One region of the Bradyrhizobium sp. Ses1 genome, then DNA from elsewhere that is predicted to be linked to it. Evidence: predicted binding sites of a transcription regulator. Region 1 holds the regulator's gene; each other region holds the start of a gene.
The links. The regulator PhoB, encoded in region 1, activates phosphate uptake and scavenging genes when phosphate is short. The targets are predictions, from matches to a motif close to TGTCATNNANCTGTCAT.

Region 2: a site for PhoB is predicted at 2,594-2,610, ahead of AC5ZG5_RS26540 (alkaline phosphatase D family protein). Genes of this name have one in related genera too.
Region 3: a site for PhoB is predicted at 1,996-2,012, ahead of AC5ZG5_RS36060 (Orn/Lys/Arg family decarboxylase). Genes of this name have one in related genera too.
Region 4: a site for PhoB is predicted at 2,705-2,721, ahead of AC5ZG5_RS04715 (STN domain-containing protein). Genes of this name have one in related genera too.

Annotation. Positions count from the first base shown of each region.
Region 1 covers NZ_JCAMOQ010000001.1:98,630-103,707, reverse strand. Annotated here, with positions in the region: gene AC5ZG5_RS00465 (aspartate aminotransferase family protein) at 1-1,130, opposite strand, end outside; gene AC5ZG5_RS00460 (GcrA family cell cycle regulator) at 1,629-2,144, shown strand; gene phoB (phosphate regulon transcriptional regulator PhoB) at 2,265-2,972, opposite strand; gene phoU (phosphate signaling complex protein PhoU) at 3,089-3,805, opposite strand; gene pstB (phosphate ABC transporter ATP-binding protein PstB) at 3,817-4,638, opposite strand; gene pstA (phosphate ABC transporter permease PstA) at 4,635-5,078, opposite strand, start outside.
Region 2 covers NZ_JCAMOQ010000026.1:37,422-42,499, forward strand. Annotated here, with positions in the region: gene AC5ZG5_RS26525 (YkvA family protein) at 1-360, opposite strand, end outside; gene AC5ZG5_RS26530 (4a-hydroxytetrahydrobiopterin dehydratase) at 472-771, opposite strand; gene AC5ZG5_RS26535 (TAXI family TRAP transporter solute-binding subunit) at 944-2,386, shown strand; gene AC5ZG5_RS26540 (alkaline phosphatase D family protein) at 2,675-4,222, shown strand; gene AC5ZG5_RS26545 (response regulator) at 4,322-4,702, opposite strand; gene AC5ZG5_RS26550 (Crp/Fnr family transcriptional regulator) at 4,903-5,078, shown strand, end outside.
Region 3 covers NZ_JCAMOQ010000049.1:4,382-9,459, reverse strand. Annotated here, with positions in the region: gene AC5ZG5_RS36060 (Orn/Lys/Arg family decarboxylase) at 1-1,953, opposite strand, end outside; gene AC5ZG5_RS36055 (DJ-1/PfpI family protein) at 2,058-3,209, opposite strand; gene AC5ZG5_RS36050 (COG4315 family predicted lipoprotein) at 3,482-3,871, shown strand; gene AC5ZG5_RS36045 (cupin domain-containing protein) at 3,985-4,428, opposite strand; gene AC5ZG5_RS36040 (PAS domain-containing protein) at 4,492-5,046, opposite strand.
Region 4 covers NZ_JCAMOQ010000002.1:405,848-410,925, forward strand. Annotated here, with positions in the region: gene AC5ZG5_RS04700 (filamentous hemagglutinin family protein) at 1-106, opposite strand, end outside; gene AC5ZG5_RS04705 (FecR family protein) at 269-1,237, opposite strand; gene AC5ZG5_RS04710 (RNA polymerase sigma factor) at 1,227-1,817, opposite strand; gene AC5ZG5_RS04715 (STN domain-containing protein) at 1,887-2,615, opposite strand; gene AC5ZG5_RS04720 (response regulator transcription factor) at 3,362-4,054, opposite strand; gene AC5ZG5_RS04725 (tetratricopeptide repeat protein) at 4,437-5,078, opposite strand, start outside.

The DNA.
Region 1 (5,078 bases):
TCGGCCTCGCTGACGATCAGCGGCGCGAGGAAGCGCACCACATTATCGCCGGCGCCGACTGTGAGCAGCTTCTGCTCGCGCAGGGCGTTGACGAGGTCGCCCGAGGGCACCACGGCCTTGACGCCGATCAGAAGCCCCTCGCCGCGCACGTCGGCGAGAATGGACGGATAGCGGTCAACCGCGGAGGCGAGCTTCTGCTTGAGCAGGAGCGACATCTTCTGCACGTGATCGAAGAAGCCGGGCTTCAGCATCACATCGAGCACGGCGCCGGCGGCCGCGACCGCGAGCGGATTGCCGCCGAAGGTCGAGCCATGCGAACCCGCCGTCATGCCGGAGGCGGCTTCCGCGGTCGCAAGGAAGGCGCCGATCGGAAAGCCGCCGCCGAGCGCCTTGGCCAGCGACATCACGTCAGGGGTGACCCCGATACGCTTGTAGGCGAAGAGATCGCCGGTGCGGCCCATGCCGGTCTGCACCTCGTCGAACGCGAGCAATAGGCCATGCTCGTCGCAAAGCTGGCGCAGCGCCTTGAAGAAAGCCGGCGGCGCGGAGCGCACGCCGCCCTCGCCCTGCACCGGCTCGATCAGAATGCCCGCGGTCTCTGGACCGATCGCGCGTTTCACCGCTTCGATATCGCCATGCGGCACCTGGTCGAAGCCGTCCATCGGCGGACCGAAGCCCTCGAGATATTTAGCAGCGCCGGTCGCTGCGAGTGTCGCGAGCGTGCGGCCATGGAAGGCGCCTTCGAAGGTGATGATGCGGTAGCGCTCCGGATGCCCCTTCGAGAAGTGATAGTGACGCACGACCTTGATCACGCCCTCCATCGCTTCCGCGCCGGAATTGCAGAAGAACACGAAGTCCGCAAAACTCTGCTCGCACAGCCGCGCGGCAAGCTTCTCGCCGTCCGGGCTCTTGAACAGGTTCGACATGTGCCAGAGCTTCGTCGCCTGTTCCTGCAGCGCCTTCACCAGATGCGGATGGGCATGGCCGAGCGCGTTCACCGCGACGCCGGAGGTGAAGTCGAGATAACGCTCGCCTTTGGTCGAGATCAGCCAACAGCCTTCGCCGCGTTCGAAGCCGAGATCGGCCCTGGCAAAAACGGGAAGCAGATGCGACGTGGCGCGGTCGGTCATGGCGATCACTGAAGGGTTCAGACAAGCCTTTCAGACAAGCCCCGGCGGCGTGCAGCGATGCAGACACGCGGCTGGAGCTCATCCAGCGAAAACAAAACGTGCCGCCTTTGCAGGGCGGCACGTGAAGGCATTCTATGCGCGCGGCGGGTGCTGTCAATCGCCACGAAGCCGCCAGGCTGCGCTGCAAAGTGCCGGTAATCCGCAGTTTTCCGGTGTGGTGGAAAAGCCCGATTGCAATCCCTAAATGTCGGAACATGTGGACGCATAGGCGCGGACTCTTGCGCCAGAGTCACGCCATATTGTAGCGTCTAGCCTGTCGGGTACGACATCTCGTGCGGCAGTTTTGATCCCTTAGAGTCCTTTGTGTGCGGCGTACACGTTCGGGTGCGGTTTTCGTGCCCGGCGAGCCTTAAGGGATTCTGCCCGCAGGGATTTTTGAGATTAGGCATCGCAGCGCTGTCCCAGGATCGGCCGGCGCAACGCGAAGGGAAAGATGCGATGACGGTATTGACCTGGTCCGACGAACGCGTCGAGCAGTTGAAAAAGCTCTGGGAAGGTGGCCTTTCGGCCAGCCAGATCGCTGCGGAACTGGGCAACGTGACCCGCAATGCGGTGATCGGCAAGGTGCACCGGCTCGGCCTCTCGGGCCGCGCCAAGAGTCCTGCTGCAGCCGCGCCGCGGCAGCGCAAGGCGCGTCCCGCACAGCCGATGATGCGCGTGGCGCGTCCGGTCTCCCGCGGCAACACCGCGCTCGCCCACGCCTTCGAGGTGGAGGTGGAAGCGGACCCTATCGCCTACGACAATGTGGTACCGATGAGCCAGCGGCTGTCGCTGCTCGAATTGAACGAGGCCACCTGCCACTGGCCGGTCGGCGATCCCTCGAGCCCGGAATTCTTCTTCTGCGGCGGCAAGGCGCTTCCCGGCCTGCCCTATTGCGCGCACCACTCCCGCATCGCCTACCAGCCGGCGGCTGACCGCCGCCGTCCGACGGTCAAGCCGTCACAAGGCAAGTAAACCGACGACAGATCGTAGCCTGGGTGGAGCGCAGCGCAACCCGGGAACGCTGTATCGGCAGGTCCAAATTTCCCCGGGTTACGCTTCGCTGCACCCGGGCTGCGGATTGAGGTCGCCGGTTTACGACTGCTCGGCCTTCGCGAAGCGATCATCGAGCGCGTAGCCCGCACCGCGGACGGTGCGGATCGGGTCCTGCTCGCGGCCGGGATTGAGCAATTTGCGCAGGCGGCCGATGTGAACGTCGACGGTGCGCTCGTCGATATAGATGTCGCGGCCCCAAACGCTGTCGAGCAGCTGCTCGCGGCTGAACACGCGGCCGGGATGCTCCAGGAAGAACTCCAGCAGGCGATATTCGGTCGGGCCGAGATCGATCGGGCGGCCCGAGCGCGCGACGCGGCGCTTCTCGCGGTCGAGTTCGATGTCGCCATAGGTGAGCACGGTGGCGAGCCGCTCCGGGCTTGCCCGGCGCAACAGGCCCTTCACCCGCGCGAGCAGTTCAGGCACCGAGAACGGCTTGACGATGTAGTCGTCGGCACCGGTCGCCAGCCCCCTCACGCGCTCGCTTTCCTCGCCGCGCGCGGTCAGCATGATGATCGGGAGCTGCTTGGTCTCCGGCCGCGCCCGCAGACGGCGGCACAGCTCGATGCCGGAGAGTCCCGGCAGCATCCAGTCGAGCACGACAAGGTCGGGAATACGTTCCTTGAGCCTTGTGTCCGCATCGTCTCCACGGGCGACCGTTTCGACATCATAGCCTTCTGCATCGAGATTGTAGCGCAACAGCGTCGTCAGCGCTTCTTCGTCTTCGACCACCAGAATGCGTGCGCTCATCGGCTTGGCTTCTCCTATAGCGGGATGACTCTCTGCTTGAATCGTCATCCCACTCTTCCTTTGATGTTTGAGCAGGATCTTGGCGGAAAGCCGGCGTCGACTTTCCGGATGTTGCTCTAGTTGCCCGGAACGGTCGTGGCGAACGTCGTCATATCCCCCTTCGGCCGCTTGTCGGTGATCTGCTGACCCTCGATCATGTAGAAGACCGTTTCCGCGATGTTGGTGGCGTGGTCGCCGATCCGCTCGATATTCTTGGCGCAGAACATCAGGTGGATGCAGAACGAGATGTTGCGCGGATCTTCCATCATGTAGGTGAGGAGCTCGCGGAACAGCGAGGTGCAGATCGCGTCCACCTCCTCGTCGCTCTTCCAGACGTTCATCGCCGCCGGCAGATCGTGCGCGGCATAGGCGTCGAGCACGGACTTGACCTGCGACAGCACGAGGTCGGTCATGTGCTCCAGGCCGCGGATCAACTTCAGCGGCTGGAAGTCGTTCTCCAGCGCGGCGACGCGCTTGCCCATGTTCTTGGCGAGGTCGCCGATCCGCTCGAGGTCGGTCGCCACCCGCATCGCGCCGACGATCTCGCGCAAGTCGACAGCCATCGGCTGGCGGCGGGCGATCGTCAGCACGGCGCGCTCCTCGATCACGCGCTGCAGGCTGTCGATCTCGATGTCGGAAGCGACGACACGCTTGCCGAGCGCGACGTCGCGGCGGATCAGCGCATCGACGGATTCGGTGATCATCCGTTCGACCAGCCCGCCCATCTCTGCGACCAGACGGGTCAGTTCCTGAAGATCGCTGTCGAATGCCTTGGCGGTATGTTCAGAAGCCATGATGTCCCTCCTCAACCAAACCGGCCGGTGATGTAGTCCTGGGTGCGTCGATCGCTCGGCGAGGTGAAGATCTTGCTGGTGTCGTCGAACTCGATCAGTTCGCCCAGATACATGAACGCAGTCTTGTCGGAGACGCGCGCCGCCTGCTGCATGTTATGCGTGACGATCGCGATCGTGTAGTCCTCCGACAATTCCTGGATCAACTCCTCGACCTTGGCGGTCGAGATCGGATCGAGCGCCGAGCAGGGCTCGTCGAACAGGATAACTTCGGGCCGCACCGCAACCGTGCGGGCGATGCAGAGGCGCTGCTGCTGGCCGCCGGAGAGGCTCAGGCCGGAGGCGTTGAGCTTGTCCTTGACCTCGTTCCACAGCGCACCGCCGCGCAGCGCTTTCTCGACGCGGCCGTCCATTTCAGATTTCGAAATCTTCTCGTAAAGGCGGATGCCGAAGGCGATGTTCTCATAGATCGTCATCGGGAACGGCGTCGGCTTCTGGAACACCATTCCGATCCGCGCCCGCAGCAGGTTGAGGTCGAGCTTGGGGTCGAGGATGTTGGTCTGGTCCAGCATCAACTGGCCGGTGGCGCGCTGGCCGGGATACAGGTCGTACATCCGGTTGAAGATCCGGAGCAGGGTCGACTTGCCGCAGCCGGACGGGCCGATAAAGGCGGTGACGCGGTTGGTGCCGAGCGTCAGGTTGATGTTCTTCAACGCATGGTGCTCACCGTAATAGAAGTTGAGGCTGCGTGCAGTCACCTTTGGCGCCGCTTCCGGCAGCGACTTCTGGGGAATGGCCGCGCTCGGGCTGGTCGTCGATACGGACAGATCGGTCATTTTGCGCTCCTTTCGGCGCCGAGGATGCGCGCGCCGATGTTGAGCGCGAGCACGGTCAAGGTGATAAGCAAGGCCCCGCTCCAGGCGAGTTCCTTCCAATAGGCGTAGGGGCTCTGCACGAAGTTGTTGATGGTCACCGGCAGGTTCGCCATCGTCTTGGTCAGGTTCAGGCTGAAGAACTGATTGGACAGCGCGGTGAACAACAGCGGGGCGGTCTCACCGGCGACACGGGCGGTCGCCAGCAGCACGCCCGTGATCAGGCCGGAGCGCGCCGCGCGATAGGCGATCCGCTTGATCACCAGCGAGCGCGGAAGGCCAAGCGCGGAGGCCGCTTCGCGCAGCGGGTTGGGGACGAGCAGCAGCATGTCCTCCGTGGTGCGGAGCACGACCGGGATGACGATCACCGCCAGCGCCAGGCAGCCGGCCAGCGCGGAGAAGCC
Region 2 (5,078 bases), on a different contig from region 1:
GCCGCGCTTCAGCGCGGCACGGGCGGCTTCGCGGTGCTCCGGCGTGATGTGGCTTGCGACCATGCGGATCGCGGTCGCCAGGATCGCAGCATCATCGGTGAAGCCGAGAACCGGCATCACGTCCGGCACGAAGTCGAACGGCAGGACGAAATAGGCGATGGCGCCAAGCAGCGCCGCCTGCACATGGCGCGGCGTCTCTTTGTCGAAGGCGCAATAATAGGCCGCCAGTAGATCTTCGGCGAAAGGCAGTTTCGCCACCACCCGCTTCAACTTGATCCAGAAACGCCGTCGCACGCTCTCGCGGTCCTGCGCCAGCCGATCGGCCGGCTCGAAACCGACAGTGTGTTCGGATGATGTCATCGGAAGAAGCTCCCTCGGACCACAGCCGCCAAACGGTCCCGCGACCCCTGACGCAAAAGGTGGGGACCTCCCGCCTGCCCTGCAAGATCATCCAAGGAGAAGTCGCCTCTCTCAGCCAGCCTGCTTGGCGATCGCCTCCATCGCCCTGGCCAATTCGATGTCGCGCGCCGTGACGCCGCCGGCGTCATGGGTTGCGAGCACCACATCGACCGTCTTGTAGACGTTCCTCCATTCCGGGTGATGGTCGCGCTTCTCCGCGATCAGCGCGACGCGCGTCATGAAGCCGAAGGCCTCGTTGAAATCCCTGAACGTGAAAGTCTTGGCGATCGCCTCACGTCCCGGCACCTCGGACCAGCCGGATAGTTCCTTCAGCGCCGATTTCCGCGCTTCCGCCGATAACCGTCCTGCCATGGCAAATCTCCACTTCACTCGTTCACACCCTAACACCGGCAGCCACCAGCGGGATCCATGCTCACGACGCGGCCGCAAAGCGCGTCCTATCGCCGCTGGTAACCATGACGGGATTGTAACCTAGCTGCTGCCGGAATTTTGTTACAATGCAAAGGATAAACGCGTCGGCGGGATGACCCAGAACCTCAAACGGCTGTTTGCGCGATCGATGACCGAGCCTGACTTCGTCGCCGCTCCAGCTTCGCCTCCGCCGCGTTCGGCGCGGCGTCGGCTGAGTTTCGTGATGATTGCCGGCGCGCTTGCCATCATCGGCGCACTGGCCGCCGGCTATTACTTCGCGATGCGGCCGGTGAACTTGAAAATCGCGGTCGGGCCCGCCAACAGTGACGACCTCAAAGTAGTCCAGGCGCTCGCCCAAGCCTACAACCAGGGCAACAGCCAAATCCGGCTGCGTCTGATGCAGACGGACGGCGCGGTAGCGAGCGCCGAGGCGCTGGCCGGCGGCAAGGCGGACCTCGCCATTATCCGCGGCGATCTGGATGTCCCCAAGAATGCGCAGGCGGTGGCGACGCTGCGCAAGAATGTCGTGGCGATCTGGGTGCCGCCGCAGGGTAAAGGCAGGGGCAGGAAAGCAGCGCCAAAAATCACCAAGATCGCGCAGCTCGCCGGCCACCGCGTCGGTGTCGTCGGCCGCACGCCCGCCAACGTCAACCTCTTGAAGGTGATCCTGCAGCAATATGGCGTCGACCCCGCCAAGGTAGAGATCGTCCAGTTTCCCGCCAATGAGACGGCCGAGACCATCAAGGGCCAGAAAGCGGACGCCTATCTCGCCGCCGGACCCGTCAACAGCAAGATCACAACCGACGCGATCGCAGCTTCGACGCGCGGCACGCCGACCTTCCTCGCGATCGACGCGGCGGAAGCGATCGCGCAGAACCATCCCGCCTATGAAGCCTCGCAAATCCCAGCCGGCTCGCTCGGCGGCGTCGACCGCCCTGCGGACGAGGTCAAGACCATCAGCTTCTCGCACCATATCGTGGCGCGCAGGGGCATTTCCGAATCGACCATCGCCATCTTCACCCGGCAGCTGTTCTCGATCCGGCAGTCGCTGAAGAACGATTTCCCGCCGGCCGCCAGGATCGAGACGCCGGACACCGACAAGGACGCCACGATTCCCGTGCACCCTGGGGCTGCGGCTTTCGTCGATGGCGACGAGAAGACCTTCCTCGACCGCTACAGCGATTACATCTGGTGGGGGCTGATGCTGGTCTCCGCAATGGGTTCGGCCGGCGCCTGGTTTGCCGGCTACCTGAAGAAGGACGAACGCAGCATCAACACCTCGCAGCGCGACCGGCTGCTCGACATGCTCGCTGCCGCGCGCCACAGCGATTCGATGGAAGAACTCGACCAGATGCAGGCCGAAGCCGACAACATCCTGCGCGAAGCGCTGACCTGTTTCGAGCACGGCGGAATCGAGCAGGGCACGCTGACCGCCTTCAACATCGCACTCGAGCAATTCCACAACGCGGTCACCGACCGCAAGCTGCTGTTGATCAGCATGCCGCAAAACCTGCAGCGCGCCAGCGCGCAATTCCGGGCGGCAGGGACCGCTTAGCCAAGGCGGCACGCAATCGGGTTCGCTTCAGTTCCCTGTTTGCGGGGCACGCGACCTCTCCTCCGTCATTCCGGGATGCGCGAAGGCGGAGGCCCGGAATCCATCGGGCCGCAAGCGACGTGGATGAATGGATTCCGGGCTCACGCTTCGCGTGCGCCGGAATGACGACCAGATGCAATTTCTCTGCGATTACGTGGAGATGGTCGGCGTAATCGCTTCGTCATAGAATCCTTCTAGGTCTGTTGCGACATTTCGGCGCATCCGGTGCCGGACCGACGGAGGCTTGCCATGACGATTAGGATTTCCCGCCGAAAGTTCCTCTCTTCAGCCGCTGTCGGCGCCGGCGTCATCGCGATGCCCCACCTCTCCCGCGCCGCCGACCGGCCGGCCGTCACCCATGGCGTGCAGTCCGGCGACGTCGGAGTTGACGGCGGCGTGGTCTGGGCGCGCGCCGACCGGCCGTCGCAGATGATGGTCGAGGTCGCGACGACCGAATCCTTCAAGGACGCGCGCGCACTGCCGCCGATCGCGGCCCTGCCCGAAAGCGATTTCACCGCCAAGATGCTCCTGGAAAACCTGCCCGCGGGCCAGGACATCTTCTACCGCGTGCGCTTCCGCGACCTCGCCCATGTCAACGTCCTCGGCGAGCCCGTAACCGGCCGCTTCCGCACCGCGCCCGCCGACCGGCGCGATGTCAGCTTTGTCTGGGGCGGCGACGTCGCCGGTCAGGGTTGGGGCATCAATCCCGACGATAACGGCATGTTCACCTTCGCCACCATGGCCAAATACAAGCCGGATTTCTTCCTGCATTCCGGCGACACCATCTATGCCGATGGCGTCATTCCGTCCGAGGTGAAACTCGCCGACGGCAAGCTCTGGAAGAACCTCACCATCCCCGAGAAGGCCAAGGTCGCCGAGACGCTCGACGAGTACCGCGCGGCGCACAAGTACAACCTGCTCGACGAGCATGTGCGCGCCTTCAATGCGGAAGTGCCGATCTTCGTGCAATGGGACGACCACGAGGTCACCAACAACTGGTCGCTGTCGAAACAGCTTCCTGCCGCCTACAAGGAGCGCGACATCAACGTGCTCGCAGCGCGCGCCGCACGCGCCTTCCACGAGATGTATCCGATGCGCGAAAGCATCGTCGAGCCGGGCCGCGTCTATCGCACGCTCAGCTACGGACCGCATCTCGACGTATTCATGCTGGACGAGCGCAGCTATCGCGGACCCAACGGGCCAAACCAGCAGACCAGCTACGGTCCCGATGCTTATTTCCTTGGCCCGGACCAACTCGCCTGGCTGAAGCGCGGACTGCTCAACTCGCGCGCCACCTGGAAGGTGATCGCCTCCGACATGCCGCTCAGCCTCATCGTCTATGACGATGCGGCCAACAGCAAAGGCTCCGAAGCGTTCGCGCAAGGAGACGGCCCGGCGCGCGGCCGCGAGCTCGAGATCGCCGAGATCCTGCGTTTCATCAAGACCGCCGGGATCGTCAACACCGTGTGGCTGACCGCCGACGTGCACTACGCCGCCGCGCACTACTACAATCCGAACAAGGCGCAGTTCCAGGACTTCGACCCGTTCTGGGAATTCGTCTCCGGCCCGCTGCATGCCGGCACTTTCGGCCCCAACGAGCTCGACAACACGTTTGGACCCGAGGTGAAGTTCATCAAGGCGCCCGGAGCCGACAAGCAGAACCTGCCGCCATCGGCGGGCATGCAGTTCTTCGGCCACGTCAAGATCGACGGCGCGACCGGACAGATGACAGTAACCTTGCGCGACCGCGCCGACGTCGCGCTGTGGTCGACCACGCTCGACCCGAAGCCGGTGTAACATCGTAACGTAGTGACGTGACGTAGCCCGGATGGAGCGCAATCCGGGACGCTCTATCCGCGAACCCAAGACCCCGGATTGCGCTGCGCTTCATCCGGGCTACGAATCTGAAACCCGCATTCGCAGCGCTGCTTCCAGCGCTTCGGTCGAGCATGGCTTGACCAGGCGCGGCTTGCCGGCCAGCGCAGCGGGAAGCTGGACGTCAGCGCCGTAGCCGGTGACGAAGAGATAGGGGATCCGTAGCGCGTCGAGCTCCTCGGCGAGCGCAAAGGTGTTCTCGCGGGCCAGCACGACATCCAGCAGCGCGAAGTCGGGCCGGCGATAGGCGATCATCTGAAGTGCTTGCGCGACACTGGTCGCTGTCCGCACCGTCTTCACCCCGAAGCCGAGGATCGTGTCCTCGAAATCGATGGCGATGATCGGGTCGTCCTCGACGATCAACACGTCGGAAGGCATGCGGCTGAAGAGGGCCGGTTTCATATGCGCGCCAGGTCCTGTTTTGAGGCATTGATCTGATGGTCCGGACATGAGCCGCCAGTCGGCACGCTGCCGGCGCCTCTGAAGCACACCGGCGGTTCCCGCATTGAAACCACCACACTGCGGCCCCGGCGTCTGTTCACTTGTGCACACAACAGGAGGAACGGGTTGACTATCGTCGCGGTTGGTGAGGGGGAGACCCGATGCTTCAACAACGCAGCCAACCGGACAGAGCTGACCGGCCCTTTAACAACCTGTTGCGCCGTCTGAGCGACGCCGATTATGGGCTGATCGCACCGCACCTCGCGCGCGCCGAGGCCAATGCCAACGACCTGCTTTACAGCCCCGGCGATGACGTGGAGACCGTGTATTTTCCGTG
Region 3 (5,078 bases), on a different contig from region 1:
GCCGGCATAGCGGGCAGGCCGGCGGCGGAAGAATTCGGGGATCACGTCTTCGAGCAGCGCATTGTCGTCATGCAATTTCTTGAAGGCGACGAGCCCCGAGATCAGCGTCCCCGCCTTGCTCGCCTCGACGCCGGGGGTGAGCAGGAAAAGCAGGGAGTTGAGGTCGTTCTTCTCGGCGACGATGCGGTTCTCCCGCAGATATTGCGCCACCACCGGGGCGGGGATGCCGTGTTCGGCATAGGCGCCCGTGGCATGGTCGAATCCCGGCGTGAGCAGCGTCAGCTTGTTCGGGTCGGTCATGGCAAAGCCCGCCGTCATCTCCGGGAAGCCATGCCAGCTATCGTCAGGCTTGAGCTGCCAGAACGCAGGGTTGGTCGCGAGCTGGTCGGTAGAGATGGTTTCCCAAGCGACATTGTGCGCCCCGCCTTCGCGCGCGACGTCCGGGATCATCACGCGATCCGGCACGAATGGTTCGAAGAACCAGCGCCGCTCGGGACGCGCCTCGTTCTCCTCGAATTCGCGGCGGGTGGCGCGGATTTTCTTGCGCAGCTCGATGCCGAGCCGGATCGTGTCGTCCCACAGCACCTCGCCGGAGCGGCCCTTCATCATCTGCGCGCCGACGTCGAGCGAGGCGAACAGCGGATAGAATGGCGAGGTCGAGGCGTGCTGCATGAAGCTCTCGTTGAAACGCCGGTGCTCGACCCGGCGCTTCTGCCCCTTGATGTGCCGGTCGCGGACATGGATCTGCGAAGCCTGCGAGAAGCTGGCGAGCTGCTTGTGGGTCGATTGCGTGGCGATGATGCCGGGCGCCTCGGGGCCGAGGTCGGCAAGGCCCATCGCGAAGCGGCCGGCATAGATCGGATGGAACTTCATGAAGCCGGCCCAGGCTTCGTCGAACAGGATGTAGTCGCAGAGATGACCGATGCGCCTCAGGATCATCTCCGCACTATGAATGGTGCCGTCATAGGTGCACTGCTCGACCACGGCGACGCGGAAGGGACGGGGCCGCTTCCAGGCCTCCTTGTCCTTGACCAGCGGATGGTTGCGGATGCGCTCGCGCAGCGACGTCTCGTCGAGCATGTCCCAGCGCATCGGCTCGATCAGGCCCCAGGCGTTGCGAACGGTCGGCACATAGACCGGGATGCCGCCGCCGAGCAGCAGCGCGCCATGGTGGGCGGCCTTGTGATTGTTGCGGTCGAACAGCACGAGGTCGCCGTCGGTGACCAGCGAGCCGAGTGCGACCTTGTTGGACGTGGAGGTGCCGTTGAGCACGAAATAGGTCTTCTCCGCGCCGAAGATCCTGGCCGCTTCCTTCTGCGCCCGCAGTGCCGGGCCCTCATGGGTCAGGAGGTCGCCGAGGTCGAGCACGGAATTGTCGAGGTCATCGCGGAACACGGCCTCGCCGAGATGTTCGACGAACACGCGTCCGATCGGGCTGCGGCTGTAGAACACGCCGCCATTGTGGCCGGGGCAGGTCCAGAGCTGGTTGCCCTCTTCGGCATAGTCGACCAGCGCGCCGAAGAACGGCGTCTTCAGCGTCTCGGCATATTGCTTGAGGCGGCTGATCAAATTCTTGGCAATGAACGGCGGCGTTTCCTCGGACAGGAACACGTAGCCGTCGATGAAGTCGAGCACCTCAACCGGCAGGTCCTCGAACCGCTTGCGGCGGATCAGGAGGATGATCGGGAAGTCGAGGCCGCGCCGCCGCATCAAATTGATCAACGACGCGGTCTTGCCCTCCAGCCCCTTCTTGCCCCAGTCGACCACCATGCAGCCGATCGCCGCGTCCGTCTGCACCGCGATCTCGGCATCCTCGAGCTTGCGGGCGCGCACGACCTCGAAGCCGGAGCGCTGGATCTCGTCGATGATCTGGTTGAAGCGGATGCCCTCGAGATCCTCCGGATCGAATACGGGCGCCGCGAACAGGAAGGTGAAGCGTCGGAAATAGTCCATCGGTGTCCTCGAAATGGTCCGAGCGAGAAGTCGGCACATTTCGTGACAGGCAGATGACGGTGGCGCCGGCGGGGGAAAATTGTTGGTGGCGAGCCGACGCCGCTTCAATCCGGTACGCGTTGCCTCGGATATTCGAGCTGCATGGCGACGAAATCGGCCGTGCGCCCGCCATAGCGTGCCTCGATCCGCAGCAAGGTCTGGTCCAGCGCCTGCGCCGGCGCCAGTGATCCGACCGGTTGCAGCAATCGCTCGGTGGGCCACTGGGCCGCGACCTGATCGGGCAGGATGCGCAGGCCGTTGCGGCTTGGCTGCGCCTCCGCCGTCGCGGCAAAGGTCACGGTGCGCGAACGATAGGTCCGCGACCAGGCGTCGGCGGCGAGCGCGAGCGAGACTTCGTCGATGCCGGGCGCAAGCGCGATGCCGAGCTGCTCCTTGTTCCAGAACGCGAGCGTGTTCCCGATCGCCGTGAGCGCGAACGGTCGTGTGAACTGGAACGCGCCGCTGTCGTGGCGGGCATCCCAATGGGACAGGCCGATGTCGCGGGCAACGGCTTCTGCCTTCTCGCGGCCGGCGATCGCTTCGACCAGCGTGAGCGACATCGGCATCGAAGCTGTGATCCCCGTTGTGGTCGCAACGCCCTGGTCGACCACGATCCTGCGGTCCCTGATGTAATGGATCGTCGGATGCTTCTCGCGCAGGTCTTTCAGGGAGTACCAATGCGTCGTCGCGCGCTTGCCGTCGAGCAGTCCAGTGCTGGCGACCACCATGGTGCCGACGCAGACACCGATGACGATCGCGCCCTTTTGCGCCTGTTGCCTGATCCATTGCACGACGACCGGATCGTCGTCACGGCTCATGGCGGGGACGATGACATAGTCGGCGCCATCAGGGTGCTCGGCATCGAATGCTGCGATGGTGGCATCCGGCTCGACCTTCAGCACCGGAAACAGCGTCACCGGTCCGGGTCTCGTCGCAAGCGTCACCACGTCGGCGACGTCGGCGCGCTTGAGGATGCCATAGGGCATCAGATAGTCGGTGGTTTCGGTCTGCTCATTGATGCCGACGATCGCGATCAGCGGCCGCTGCCGTTTCGGCGGCTTCAACGCCGCGATGGTCGCATCACCCTCCTGGCTTGCGATCGGCGGCGCGTTTCCAGACGCAGCTCGCGAGGGCAGCGTCAGAAGCCAGCCACCACCAATGGTCAAGAAAAGCGCGGCGGCGGCAACACCGCCCCACGCGAAAAGCCGCCAGTTCATTGCTTACGTCGCTCGACGAATTCGTCACCTCGCCCCCCTCCGCGCAACTTACTCGCTCACGCCGCGCTCCGAAATGACGCAAATCCGGCAAAAACCGACACAGGGGGCAATGGATGGACAGGGGCGGATCGGTGAATTTCGCCGAAAGCCACTTGCCGAATTATTCCCCTCGTCAAGCAGACGTAGCGAAAAAATTCCTCGTGCTCTCCGGCGGAATAGAACGCGCCTCCGTATGTCCTACTCATGCAAGCTATTTCCTTACAGGAGCTATCATGAAGAACCCATCGATTGGTTTCGCACTCGCCACCGCCATTTCCCTGGCGACGGTCTCCGTGGCGTTTGCCGCACCGCCGACCAAGACCGGAACCACCGCGAAGGGAAGTGTGCTGACGGATGCGAAGGGCATGACTCTCTATACCTTTGACAAGGACACTGACGGCAAGTCTGCCTGCAATGGTCCTTGCGCGACAAACTGGCCGGTGCTGAAGGCTGAGGCGAGCGACAAGGCGGGCGAGGGCTACACCATCATCACCCGTGATGATGGCTCCAAGCAGTGGGCCTACAAGGGCAAGCCGCTTTACACCTTCGCCAAGGATCAGAAACCCGGCGACATCACCGGCGACGGCTTCCTCAACGGCGCCTGGCATCTTGCGCAGCCGTGATGAGCTGAGCTCGCAATAATGCGAGAGGCGGATCAGCGCAGCATGATCCGCCGTTCACGCTAGTTGGCTTGCACACCTGCCTCGCGCGGGGATGCAAAGAAGTCGGCGGCCCGTTATTTCGTGTGTCCCCACGCCTCGTCCCAGTCCGCACCAGCCGCGTCGACGACGCGGCCGTCGGCTTCGAAGAACTTGTTCGGCACCTGGAAGATCGCGAGGATCAATCCGCCTTCGGGGCACCAGGCGACGTGGCGGCTGCCGGCCTCACGCCAGATGAACTCGCCCGCTTTCGCGGCAATGCCCTGCGCGGGGCCTTCCTTGTCGACCAGCGAACCCTCGAGGACATAGGTCTGCTCGATATTGACGTGCTCGTGGTCGGGCAGCACCGTACCCGGCGCAAAGCGCATCAAGGCCGTCATCAAGCCGGTCTTGCGGTCGAACAGCAGCGTCTTGGCCTCGCAGCCAGGGAAACGGGTCTTTTGCCAGTCCATTTCCTGCGGGCGCACGAGATGGGAATGCGTGTCGGCAGTCTGATGCGCCTGCGGCGTAGCAGCGTCCATGGCGTTCCTCCGGTTTCGTTGAACCAAAGGGATGATAGCCGGATCGCGCAGCCGCGTCAGCGGTTACCGCAGTCCCTCATAGACCATGAATCCGCGCGCGATCGCGAGCTTTCGCAGCGCGCGCGGCACAAATCTTTCCGGCGGGTGCAGATAGCGCCACGAGGTCAGCGTGAAATCGGAGAGCGTGGTCGCAACGCTCTCGAATGGTGCCAGCAGTCCGGTGAGGCTCACCGGCACATGCGCTCGGTTGTTGAAGGGAAGCAGCAGCAATTCGAGATGCGCCGGCGTGCCCGCTTGGCTCGAGGCCGTGACGCCGGCGACGGCGGGCAGCATCTCCTCGGCGACGAAGGCGACGACATCCTCGACCTGGCGGCGGCTCTCACCGGTGAACAGCTCCGAAAAGCTCTTGTTCTTGAGGTCGCGGCCGAGCAGGGCGCAGACGCGCGTGCCGGCGACGCGAAAGGGAAAGCCCGCCTCATGCTCGTAGGACAGCACGAAAATGTCGCCGAGCCGCTCGCGAACGGCCTCGGGATCGAGGTCGCAGCGATCGGGGGCGCGCGCGTTGCCACGCGTCTTGTCCCAACAAGCGAAGAATTCGCGGCTTCCCGGATGCTTCATTCAAGAACCTTGCCTCGCGCTCGCCGCGCCGG
Region 4 (5,078 bases), on a different contig from region 1:
CCCCCGCAATGCTGCCGAGCAGCAGCGCAGCGGCACTAACCCCAACGAGCAAGTTGTTCTTGAGGGTAGCGCGGCGGGATCGGTCGGCGGCAGGCTGGACGGACATGGCTTGATCTCTCGGCAAAGACTTTGACGTGAAGCTGATTTCACGTGGATGACGTCACTCGAAGCGACGCTTTTCCTCTGCGTAGAGACATGCCGAAGCGCGGCACCGAAAAAAAATTAAGAAGTAGTTCGAGCTCAGGAATTCCCAAGCAATCGACGGCGTTTAGCTCAGCAGGACGATGCCGCCCGGCAAGGATGTGACGGTCGCACCAAACAGTTTCTCGACTTGCTCGAGGACCGCATCGACGTTGCGAACCCGGAAATTGGCGCTGAACAGCCGCGCGCCGAGCGCAGAATTCACGACGATGATTTTTCCGGAACGATAACGATTGATTTCGGTGATAACTTCACGTAGCGGCTTGGAGTGGAAGATCAACAGATCGTCTTGCCAGGCGGTCACGATCGCTGCATCGACGAACGCGGGCTTGCCCAAGCCTGATCGATCATAGGTGATCTGCTCGCGGGCGCGCAACGACGCTGTCGCCGCGCCGTACGAGACCTGAACGTTCCCCTCGACACAGGTCACGCAAACCGCGTGCCCATCATTTCGTATGTTGAATTTCGCTCCAATTCCGCTGGTTTGGCCTTGACTGGACGTCACGACAAAGGCCGGCCCCGCGCCGGATGGCGTCGCGACCAGCGCCTCGCCCGAGATCAGCTCGATCCCCGCGGCCTCCTTCGCAACCTGTCGCAGCGCAATGCTGGTTTGGGTATTCATCTCGACGAAGGTCGTGTCGGCCACCACAATACGCCGCCGCTCGCCGGTGTGCGTCCGATAGTCGGCCGCCAATTCCGACCAGGATGGCCAGAGGCCGAGCGGCGGCTGCACGACGAGATATGCTGCGCTCGCGGCGATGGCGGCGGCCCCGCCGCCGAGCACGGCACGACGTGACATCGAGATAGAGGAGAACGTCCGCGCGGCCGGGCGTTTCCCCTCAAACGCCTCTGGCCCCAAGGCCTCCCACATCCGCGCGGCCTTCATAAACGCGGTGCGATGCGCCGGATCACACTCGATCCACACCTTGCCGTCCCGCACGTCAGCAGGTCCTGCCTCCCCCGAGGTGAAACGGACCAGCCAATCGTGCGCTTCGCGCTCGATCCGCTCCAACTTTTCGCGTGGGCTATCGGTCATCCCTGTCATCAATACGCTTGCCGGCCCCCTGTCCATGCGATTGCTGAACGGGCTGAGGGCCGAATCTTTGCACGAGTTGCCGATCCAGACGAAGCGCGCAATGGGCTAACGCATGCTTCAACTCGATCTCAACCAGTCTTTGTGATATCTCCAACTGTACTGCAATTGCGTGCAGGGTTTTTCCTTCAACGCGCGCTGCATGCAGGATAGCGCGCCGTCGCGGGGTTAATTCCCGGATCGCCTGTTGAAAGGCTTCGAGCTCGATCTTCGCTTCCAGGCTTCGTTGGGGACCGGGCGTTTCATCGGCTATGTCGAAGGCAACCTTCGCGTCATCGAGCGAAACCGTGTATTTTTCCGAGCTCAGCTTCCTCAGGGCGATATTTTTGGCCATGCGCAACAAGTAAGAGCGCGGCCGCTGCACCGGCGGCAGATCCGCGCCCCGGCAAAGCTCCATATACGTGTCCTGCAAGGCGTCACCTGCAAGCTCCACCGAATTCAATCGACGGGCCAACCTGGCTCGCAAATCATCATAGCAGAGTGTCAAAAAACGGCGCAATTCGGCGCGGCTGCTGTGGGTCATGCGGGATCGCGACGCTGGACCCTTGTCCCGCAAGCGTCGTACGCGCCCCCTGCCTCGCGCACCGACATGCTAGCGCCCGGCCTTCTGGTCGACGGGTGATGCGCAGAGCCTCGCATCGGCCGCTGCTCCCGGCAGCGCAACCATGGTGATCGGCTGCGGCATCTGCGCCGGTGGCGGTTCGGTCATGCGTGACTTGCCAAGCGTCGCCAACAGCATCCGGTGACTTGCCTGTTCGCCGGCCGATCCGTCGAGCTCTGCGTGCTGCACCAATCCCGACGAACTGATCCACAGCTTGATCACCAGCCGATAACTCACGGGACGCGTGTCGGGATACCGGCACAGAATGCGCAGGATGTCGTCTTGCACCACGGCGAAATAGCGCTGATATTGGCCATCCCGGGCGATCCGTGCCGTGGCGAACGCATGCGCCGTATCGTCGCCGGGATGAATCAGCAGGTAGCTGTTTTCGCGCGCGCGCAGTGGGACGAGTTCTGTCCCTGCGAGCAGGTCTCTGAGAGCATCGTCACGCGTAAGGGCGCCGGTGACCGCAGAGGATCGCTGTCCGATGGCCGCTGCGCCGTCGTAATATACCTCGGTCCCGGTCGCCGCGCAGAACGCGTCTATGGCAGACGCCAGAGGTTGCGCGGGGATGTCGAAGGAAGTCGCTCCCGCCGGCGATGCATGCGACAGAGCCAGAACCATCATCAAATGCGCGACAACAACGGCAAGATCCCGTGTGATCACGCACTTCCACCTGCTGACGATGTTGATGAAATGCTGGTTCACCTTGGCAAACACGAGACTCACGGATGGCTGCGGATCGGTCCGTTACGAATTGAACCAGAGGCCGGTCAATCAGAAACTCTCCCCAACTTACGACGCTGCGCAAGACGGTATTGTGACACGCTTAGACTACGGACCTAGTGTCACCCAATGCGCCGTCGTTAACTCGAAAGGCGTCGTCTCATCCCGAACTAATCATCGATTTGGATGCTCGATGCGCGACGCAGTATCAGGCCTTGCAGCGGTAGATTTGCACCTCTTGTGCGAGATGTGCTGACATGATGCCGCCCGCAACGGGCCTCACTGACCCCTACATGGGGCGATTGTTTGGAGCACCTGAACGACATGGCGCTGTCGTCGAGGTCTTGAAGGTCGAGAGCTTCCGGCGGTACGGCGGAGGCGATCGGCGAGACTCACGAAGTCAAGTGTGATCCGGCCGCGCGGATCATCAGCCGCGCGAGGCTGTCGAAAGTTGAAAGAGGAAAGCCGAACTATTCCGATCGCGGGCAAGATTGCTCGCGGGCTCGGGCTAAGCCTTTCTTTGATCGTTGGAGGCGCTGAAGCATCCGGTGGCGCGATCCGGGTAGTGCCATCCAGCGCTCGATTGACGTTCGTAGACAAAGCAAACGGCTTTGAGCACGAGTTGCCTTCACCGCCTTCAGATATTCCAGGTATCGAGGTGCTGCGCCACGGGATCGCGCGTGAAAAGGCTGGTGTAGGTCGTACACCTCGACCTCGGTCCGAGACCCAACTGTGAAGTCTCAAGCAGAGGGCCGGACACAGAATCCCACACCGCGAACTGTATGAATGATTGGATAGGCTTGTTCGCTGTCGATCTTTCTTCGCAGACGTCCGACGTAGACATCAATAAGATTCGTCGCAGGATCGAAATGCAGACCCCAGACGTGCTGCAGCAGCAGACTTCGAGTGATGACTTCGCCGGTGTGGCGAGCAAGATACTCCAGGAGTCTGAATTCCCGGGGCCTTAGCCCGATCTGTCGGCCGGCCCGGGACGCGGTTCGAGCCACGAGATCCATCTCCAGATCGCCGACCCGCAGTACGGTTTCCTGGTGAACAGAAGTGCCACGCCGCGACAGCGCATCAACACGAGCAAGCATTTCTGCGCAGGCGAACGGCTTCACGAGGTAGTCGTCGGCGCCTGCACGCAGACCGTCCACGCGATCAGCAACTGCACCGAGCACACTGATGATCAATACGGGAGTCCCGATTCCGTCTTGCCTGAGACGGCGGATGACTTCGATCCCGTCGATGCCCGGCAAAATGCGATCGACGGTCATCACGACATATTCGGCGGCGCGACCAAAGCTTAGCCCCTTCTCGCCGTCGGACGCGATCGTGACGTCATAGCCAGCGGCACCCAGGCAGCTACCAAGCTCCCTGGCGGTCCACCAATCATCCTCGATGACGAGAACACGACGCGCGCAGTTCGGCATGACATCACCTCCACCGCGGGTTGCGGGCTTCGGGATTGTGTCGGTCGCATTGAGACGTCAATGCACTAACACCGCCGCTGGTGGACAATTCCGCAAGCACTTGGGAGACGACCAATCATTTAGGACATTGGTGGGATCGAGTGGGTACGAAGCCTGACCATTCGCAGTAGCCGCGGTTCGATTCACGCGTTCAGCCTTACAATTGGATCGAGTGTGCCGGCGTGGCTTTGCTCGATAGGCGAACTGCTAGTGCTAGACGCTTGGCCGGCCGCTCAGTCGATCAGTGGTGGCGCGGTGCACTCGGTGAATTGCCGCGGCAATGGTATAATAATACCTACAATACGTATAGCGATTTTTCACGCGCAGACTGTTTAAGGCTGCATCAGTGATCCGCGAGATCCGTGACATGACGTGCCCGTTCGCATGGTTGCGTCGGCAGCATGGGGCGAATGGATGCGAGATCGAGCTCTGCGTCCGCCAGCCCCTGAGCTGCCGCACGCCCTAGCCATAGACGTGCCGCTTCCGGATCGCGCTCGCCGGCCAGCCCGCGCGCTAAATATCGACCCAGCATTTTCTGAGCTTCCGCATGCCCCCGCTCAGCGGCCGCTCGGAACCAGTGCTGCGCGACCGTACGGTCGGTCGGCACGTCATATCCACCGCCATTCAGCAAGCCTAGCGCGAACATGGCGCCAACATGACCCTTGCCGGCAGCCTTCTCGAACAACACCGTTGCCGCGAGAGGATCGCGCGGTCCACCCCGGCCGTTCACCATCATTTCCGCCAGGGCCGCTTCGGCGTCGGCGATGCCGACCGCGGCGGCGCGCGAAATCCAGGCGCGGCCCGCTTCGGCGTTTGCCTCGATGCCACGTCCATCGACAAGCATGCGGCCATACCAGTACTGCGCGTTCGCGACTTCGTCAGCCGCTCGGCGCAGATACTGCGTCGCCTGCCACTCGTCGCGCTCAACGCCAACGCCATCCGCCAGACAGAGCCCGTAGTTGAGTGCCGCCACCAGATCGCCGGC